2 regions of the Viridibacillus sp. NPDC093762 genome follow, and region 2 is predicted to be linked to the other one. Evidence: riboswitches for the same ligand, from Rfam matches in the RefSeq annotation. Region 2 holds a riboswitch; the other holds the start of a gene.
The links. Region 2 has a riboswitch for S-adenosylmethionine ahead of ACQKM9_RS07685 (M20 metallopeptidase family protein). Riboswitches for the same ligand answer to the same signal wherever they lie in the genome.
Positions count from the first base shown of each region.

Region 1 (4,223 bases), on a different contig from region 2:
TAAAGTTTTAATCCCTTGAATTAATGAGAAGGAATCTTGTGCACCTAAAATGGCACCGAATGAGTTTTGCATGAAGTAGATTCTGTTACCAAGCTCTACGTCTTTTGTTACCGCAAGCCCTGCAATAATATCACTGTGTCCTCCTAAAAACTTAGTGGCACTGTGCAACACTACATCTACACCAAGGTCTAATGGACGTTGGTATAAAGGCGTCATAAACGTGTTATCTAAAAATGTTAGAGCTCCATTTGCCTTTGCAATAGCTACAACACCTTCAATATCAGTAATGCCTAGAAGGGGGTTAGCTGGAGTTTCTATATATAATACCTTTGTATTTGGACGTATAGCCGCTTCTACTGATGTTAAATCAGAGAAGTCAGCAAATGTGTGGTCAATGCCAAATTTTGTTAACACTTGTGTTACAAAACGGTATGTTCCACCATACACTTCAGATGTCACAACAATATGGTCGCCGGCTTCTAATATCATAAAGGCAGAAGCGATGGCTGCAATACCTGAAGAGAATGCAAATCCGCGTGTACCCCCTTCAAGTTCAGCAATTGTTTTCTCTAATGCATCACGAGTTGGATTACCAGAACGACTATAATCATATGGACCAAAGGAATCGAAATGCTCCTGATCGAATGTAGATGACAAATAGATTGGTACATTAACTGCACCTGTTTTTTGCTCGTAATCACCGCGGGTAGATGCGGTGATTAAACTTGTTTCAATATTTTCATTAATTGAACTCATACGATGACACCTCTTTTTCTAAGGTAGAAAAAACTTGTTGTAAATCCGCGATTAAATCTTCTGCTTCCTCAATACCGACAGAGAAACGAAGTAAGGAGTCATCAACACCGCGTGCAATTCGTTCCGCTTCAGGAATATCCGCATGTGTTTGTGTAGTTGGATATGTGATAAAGCTTTCAACACCACCCAGACTTTCGGCGAAGACAATTAATTTCAAGCTTTCTAAAAACTTACCAACCCATTCTCCTTTTTGTAAACGGAAGGATATCATGCCGCCTTTACCAGCAAACAGAACGTCTTTTACTAAAGGTTCTTGTTCTAAATAAGCCGCAATTTGCTTAGCATTTTCGGTATGTTGTTTCATGCGAAGATGTAATGTTTTCAATCCCCGTAGTAGTAGCCAAGAGTCGATTGGAGCCAGTGTTGCACCAGCAGCATTATGGTTTGTGAATAGTTTTTCGCTAAGTTCTTTGCCTTTACTTACGACAAGACCAGCTAGAACATCATTATGACCACCGATGTATTTAGTTGCACTATGTAGAACTATATCAGCTCCTAGCTCGATTGGGCGTTGATAGTAAGGTGTTAAGAAAGTATTATCAACGATTAATAATAAACTATGCTTTTTCACAAGCTTAGCATAAAGTTCAATTTCAAATTCCTGCATTAATGGATTGGTTGGGGTTTCAATGAAAATAGCTCGAGTATTTTCATTAATTAAATCTTCAACCTCTGATACAGAAGAAAATTTTGCATAATGAGATTTGATTGAATATTGTTCTTGGTATTGGCCGAGTAAACGGTATGTGCCACCGTAGATATCCTCAGGTAAAATAATTTCGTCACCCGATTTAAAAAGGGATAGAACTAACTGAACAGCTGCCATCCCGCTACTACAGGCGAAGCCAGCATCACCAGATTCTAATTTAGCAAAACCTTCTTCTAGGACGGTACGTGTCGGATTTTTTGTACGTGTATAGTCAAAACCAGTTGTTTGGCCAAGCCCATCATGAGTATAGGCAGTTGACAGGTAGATTGGTGTGTTTACAGCACCTGTTTTGGAATCGGTATGATTTCCTAGCTGAACTAATTGTGTAGCAATGTTTTTGTTTGTCATCATGTCATCATCCTTTATAAAAAAGTAAAAGGCCCTCAAAGGAAGAGGGCCTTCAAAATATGAAGTCAATTTCCTTATCTACAAGACTACGTCTACTGGAATTAGCACCTTGCCGCATTTAGGGTGGTTGCTGAGATATCGACGGGCCAAGTCCCTCCATCTCTCTTGATAAGTAAGTATATTCAATTGTTTGAAAGTTAATAATAATGAAATTTTAACATGTGAAGGTGATAATATCAACCTTATTTAGAAGCAATTATTATTTGAAAAGTTTATAAAATTCTATTTGTGGTACAGTTTTTATATGAATATGCTATTATTGCATAGTTGAATTGGAAGGTGACAAGATGAATTTAAATAACATTGCTGTCAATCAGCTATTGCTAGAATTTAAATTTGACGAAGCTCAAATGAAGCTAGAGCAAGCAGTAATGGAAAACAGAGACATACAATCACTCCATAACTTAGCATGTTTTTATATTAGAGATACAGAAGAATATTACAAAACTTTACCACTTTTAGCTGAAGCAATCGAAAAACAGCCGAAGCATTATTTTCCTTTTGCTTTACTTGGTGAAATTTATTTGAGAATGGAAAAATACATTTCAGCCATCAGGATTTTAGAATATGCTTTAAAGATGAAAGATACTGAAGTAGTCCATGCGAACTTAGCTGCCGCATTTTATAATATAAAAAATTATGAAAAGGCAGCAGAACATTATAAAAAGTCAGCAACTGATGGCGATTTTTTGAAATATGCGGAAATGGTTTCATACCTCCAGTTAGACGATTATGATTCGGTACTTAATGCCCTGAAAAAAGTTAATGCAAATGATGAAAATTATATGGGTGAAGTAAACGTAGCTGAAATTTATGCACAAATTAACTACTTTGATGAAGCGATTCCTCTATTTGAAATAGGATGGAGAGAAATTGTTAGGTCTTATGATTGGGTAGAACATTATGTTTATGCACTCATTCAATTAGGTAGAGTAGAAGAAGCCGCAGATATTTTAGACCAGATGAAAACAGAAACGACTGATGAATTGGTAGAAAGTAAAGCAAGGGCAATGAATGAAGAGTGGATAGAGGAGAATATTAAAGGATCCATTATGGACTTGCAACATACAAATGAAAAATATAATACACTAATTGCTCGAATTTTGAAGGGCTACCGCCCTAGAATATTATTCGAGCCATATTATGTTTCACAATGTTATCTTTACGGATGCAAAGTACATGGTAATAGAACCTATGATGAATATGTCAATATGTAATGGGCTGAGAGATAATGGAATATCACTCGGCCCATTTGTTTAAATACTGCCAATATCTGAAGTGATTTCATGATAAATACTATGAAAGGTTGTCTTGGTAAGGTGTAGGGAAGCGGGAAGAAAGGTATGGACTTTGTAATTTCTAATAAAGCGAAATCAATAGTAGGAATAAAAAAACTTGCAATCTCATTAGAGCTTGCAAGTCATTTTATGTGAACACTATACTTTGAATTCTCCAACTACTTTTCTTAACTCATCTGCCTGATGAGATAGTTCTATCGCTGACGCTGTAATTTCTTGCATTGAAGCAGAGCCTTCTTCTGCGGAAGCTGCAGAACGCTCGGTACTCATTGCTGTATTTTCAGCAATTTGATTTACTTCTATAAATGATACAGCCACTTCTTGGCTATAGCTTAAAGTTTGCTCAATTTGAACTACCATTTTGTTAATAATGGCTACAGTTTCGTTTGTCTGTTTGATAATTTTATCTAAGGAAGCATTTGTTTCATTTGTCACCTCAACACCACGGATGACGTTTTGTACACCATCATGGTTTTGAGTGACAATAGCTTGAACTTCGGATTGAATTGATGAAACGATTCCCGTAACTTCCCGAGCTGCTTTTTGAGATTGCTCAGCAAGCTTTCGAACCTCATTGGCAACGACAGCAAATCCTTTACCATGTTCACCAGCTCTGGCCGCCTCAATGGCTGCATTAAGGGCAAGTAAGTTTGTTTGTTCCGAGATATCAGTAATCGTACGAATAATGGAAGTAATTTCGGATGATTTTTTACCTAGTGCTTCAACGATTTCTGTTGTATTGGCCATAGTTTCTTCTATTAACATCATCACATTTGATGACTGTTCGACAGTTTTTCCGCCAAGCTCAGCAGCGACTTTCATCTGATCGGTTGCTGTTTTCACATGTTCCGCATCTGTACTTAAATAACGAGCCGCTTCTTCTAATAAATTCATCTTTTGAACTGCGTTATTCATTCGAAGCATCGTTTGTTCGCTACCTTCAGCGATTTCGCCTGTTGTATCAGCAATTGATTGTATAATATTCGAATTTT
Region 1 covers NZ_JBNNUK010000009.1:107,985-112,207, forward strand. The annotation lists gene ACQKM9_RS12890 (aminotransferase class I/II-fold pyridoxal phosphate-dependent enzyme) at 1-747, opposite strand, end outside; gene ACQKM9_RS12895 (methionine biosynthesis PLP-dependent protein) at 743-1,873, opposite strand; SAM riboswitch class I at 1,945-2,048, opposite strand; gene ACQKM9_RS12900 (tetratricopeptide repeat protein) at 2,221-3,150, shown strand; gene ACQKM9_RS12905 (methyl-accepting chemotaxis protein) at 3,370-4,223, opposite strand, start outside.
Region 1: linked by a shared signal. The riboswitch ahead of ACQKM9_RS12895 (methionine biosynthesis PLP-dependent protein) and the one ahead of ACQKM9_RS07685 (M20 metallopeptidase family protein) in region 2 are both predicted to bind S-adenosylmethionine.

Region 2 (4,223 bases):
CAGCTAATAACGCTACCATCTGGTCGTTTTCTGTACATTGGTACTGGCCCATTTACTGATAGACCGTGCTTTTTTAAACTTCTTGCTACCTCTTCAATATCCGTTGTGCGAGCTGCAAATCTTACGAAACCTTCTTTGAATTTATTATTTACTACTGTTTCAATAAGGCTGTGATGTAAATGTTTTGCTCCTGCTACTAGCTCTCTGTCGTATGTACCAAGGTACTCTATATAACTTAAATCAAAGTAGCTAAGTGCATTGTACGTTCCGCGCCCTTCATGAACGCCACCATCAACAACGTGGATTCCTTGGTTTTGTAATGATTTTATTACTCCTTTTGGTTCATCTACAAAATGTACTAAGTGATCAAAAGATAATGTCATGTTCAAGTCCCCCTTATTTAAATAAATAATGTGAAACGATTTTCACAAATGCTTTCTCTATTGTTAATAACGCTCTTTCATCAAAATCGAATTTCGGATGATGATGTGCAAAATGAGTGCGTTCGTCGTCATTTCGTGAACCTGCTTTAAAATAAGTACCTGGTTTTTCATTTAAAAAATATGCAAAATCCTCTCCACCCATTGACGGTTCAAATTCAATCACCGATTCAGCACCAAATTCCCTTTCAAATAAACCTTTCACAAGAGCAGTCTCAGCCGGATGATTGTATAGAGCTGGATAGCCGTGTAAATAATCGATTTCATATGTGGCATGTGCTGATTTCGTTATGCCTTTGACGATTGAGTAGATTTCTTCTTTTACCTTATTGCGAACTTCATCCGTCATTGTGCGAACCGTTCCTTCAATAATTGCCGAATCAGCAATAATATTGAAAGCACTTCCTGCATGGAATACACCAACTGTCACTACCGCTGCATCAAATGGATTTAAGCGACGACTGACAATTTTCTGCAACGCTCCAACGATTTCACTACCCACAACAATTGAGTCAATGGATTGTTGTGGTTTCGCACCATGGCCACCTAGTCCTTGAATTTTAATCGTGAATTTATCAACTGCAGCCATTTTAAAACCATCCCCAACAGATACCTTTCCAACTGATGCACCTGCGTCTAAATGCGCACCAAATACATAATCGACATCTTTTAATATATCTTCAGCAATCATAAATTTCGCACCACCAGGAGGTTTTTCCTCCGCATGTTGGAAGATAAAAATGATGTTACCGTGTAGATGCTCTCTGTAATGGCTTAGTGTTTTCGCTGTCGCAAGTAATGCGGTCGTATGTCCATCATGACCACATGCATGCATGACACCATCTTTTTGAGATTTATATGCAACTTCTTTTAAATCTGTAATAGGTAATGCATCAAAATCGGCTCTCAAAGCGATTGTTTGACCAGCTTGATCTCCTTTCAAAATACCAATTAAACCATTTCCGCCTATCCCTTTTTTCACCTCTAAACCGAAGCTCTCAAGTTTTTCTGCAATAAATTTTGCAGTTTCATATTCTTCAAAAGATAACTCGGGATGCTCATGTAAATATCTCCTCCACCCAACAATTTCACCAAAACCTTGATCTATTTCTTCATAAATTGTAGTTAAAAGTTGTTTTTGCGTTATCGCACTCATTCAATACTCCTCCTTCAATTTATACTTTTAATTCAAATCGGTTTACTTTGAATTTGAGATAAATTTTTTTCTTAGGAAACTTTTCATTATATGCTCTGCAAATTTATTTCATGATAATAAAAAAGTCGATTTCTCTAAATGAAATAGAGAAATCGACTTGGTATGTAAGTCTCTCCTCATCTATCAAGTTTTTAATCAACTTGCTGGAAGTAGCACCTTGCTTTAATAGCGGTTGCTGAGATATCACAGGGCCAGTCCCTCCATCTCTCTCGATAAGAAAACCTATTGAATTAGTAGTAATTAAAATCATGTTACGCCAATCCATTGAAAATTGCAATAAATTTCCTGCAATTCTCTAAATCAATATGGCGCTTTCTGATAAAAATAATTTGGCGTTTTACGTTCATTGTCATATGGTTTATGGAATATATGCGTTGTAGCCGGTGATAATGGTGGAATAAGCCATGTCCAATTCCCCGTTACTTCACGCCCTGCAATTTGTTCATTGGATTCGAAGCGTTTGAATTGTTGTGCTGCTGTATGGTGATCAACAATGCTCACTTCATCTTCTTTATACGAGTATAAAACTGCCGCATTTAATTCAACTAATGCACGATCTTTCCATAAGGAAGAATTTGAAGCTGTATTTAAACCCATTTTTTCTGCGATTGTCGGTAACATATTATATCGATAGTCATCAGCTAAATTACGTGCACCAATTTCCGTACCCATATACCAACCATTAAAAGGAGCTGCTGCATATGTAATACCACCAACTTCTAATTTCATATTCGAAATCATCGGTACAGCATACCATTTCAAACCAAGGTCCTTAAACCATTCAAACTCAGGGTGTCGGATGGGGACTTCTAATATATACTCAGCTGGAATATCGAATAATTGCGGTTCTCTTTCTCCAACTTGAATAACTAGTGGCAAAATATCAAATCGACCACCTTGTCCTTGCCAGCCAAGTTGCTCACATTTCTTCGTAAACTCCACCGAATCTGGATCTCCCACAATGCCATCTGGCTTTTCATACCCAGCATAGCGGACTAATTGATGATTCCAAACACGTACATTACGTTGAGAGAAAATTGTAATGGTCGGGCGGATACGACCACCGTTTGTAGCGAAAGCAATATGCTCTAGAAGTCCTTGAAAAATATCTTGCTCACTTGTTAGTTCCCGCTTATCAAGCACTTGCAACGTTTGCCAAAACAAACGTCCAATACATTTATTGCTATTACGCCAACCTACTTGTGCCCCAAATTTCAGTTCATCTATTGTATGTTCATAAAATCCATTCTCTTGGATATCATGCTCTACTTCAGCTAAGCGTCTTACTAATTCCTCTTCAGATCGCTCTATTTCTGAATAATACAATTTTATAAAATCAATAGCCTCATTCAACATCGCCACAGTTCCTCCTGTCACCACTCGACTTCCTAACTACCATCATAGAAGAATTGATTTCCATTAGACAAGGCATAAGACTTAAATAATGTGGTGATTTTGTGGCAACTGTCAATTTTGGCATAAACTGATATTATTTATATTGTTATAAATTAACAGCTTATCCAAATATTTTATTATAGGTACTAAAAACCCTAACTTCTATAGAAGTTAGGGTTTTTAACAGTAGTTTACAGTGAATATTTTCATTTAGCAGTAAGAGCTAATTGGTGAATTTTCCCTGATTTATTTTCTTTATAATAAAGCACTTTACTTTTTACATACAAGTCTACGACATGGGTAGATTTTATTTTAGTTTTATTTTGACCATTTAGCTTCACTTTATATAAATAACCACTATCGGAATAATTACTATAGTAAATCCATTGGCCATATACGGCTAAGAAAGGTACTTTGTCGTTGACAACTTTTAATTGCTTATTACTTTTTTTATCCATCTTAAATAATTGATCATTTTTATTATTTGAAAAATAATATGTTCCACTTTTTTCAATCACGTTCCCCATATTGTGGAAATATCCGTATTTTTCACTATTTGCGTTTGGAAACTCTTTTTCTTTCCAGCTATGATCTTTTTTCAATTGTGCATCACATAGTAAAAAATAATGATAGTTAACAACTCCAGTTTTGTTTGGAATTGGATCATCCCAAGTCGTATCGATATGATAGTACTCACCATTAATCTTCACCATGTTCCAAGAGTGGCTCACGCCTTTACTACTTCCCGTAACAACTATCGTTTCCACTCCTACTTTATTTAAAAGTAGTTGCATTGACTTTGAATACCCATCACAAACGGCAACTTTATTCACTAAAGCACCATAAACTTCATAAGAATCTCGGGAAACCTTATCTTTTCCTTGGTTTTTGTAATCATATTTTACCGATAAAACTAGATAATCATGAATAGCCCTTATCTTTTCTATATCACTCATATTTTTTTTTATTTTTGCATTTATAATACGCTTTACTTCAGCATCAATTTTGTTCTTCTTTTTAAGAATACTTTGTTTACTGCCATCATATTTAAATTTGATTGTTCCAGTTGAGAATGTAGTTGCTCCATTATAATAAAAAATTTCCGGATGATCCTCAACTACCTTATTTACGATTGACCCAATTTTTTCAGGCCTTACTTCGCTAGAATTAAA
Region 2 covers NZ_JBNNUK010000004.1:146,648-150,870, forward strand. The annotation lists gene ACQKM9_RS07680 (VOC family protein) at 1-383, opposite strand, end outside; gene ACQKM9_RS07685 (M20 metallopeptidase family protein) at 397-1,596, opposite strand; SAM riboswitch class I at 1,770-1,875, opposite strand; gene ACQKM9_RS07690 (nitric oxide synthase oxygenase) at 1,957-3,012, opposite strand; gene ACQKM9_RS07695 (DUF5050 domain-containing protein) at 3,258-4,223, opposite strand, start outside.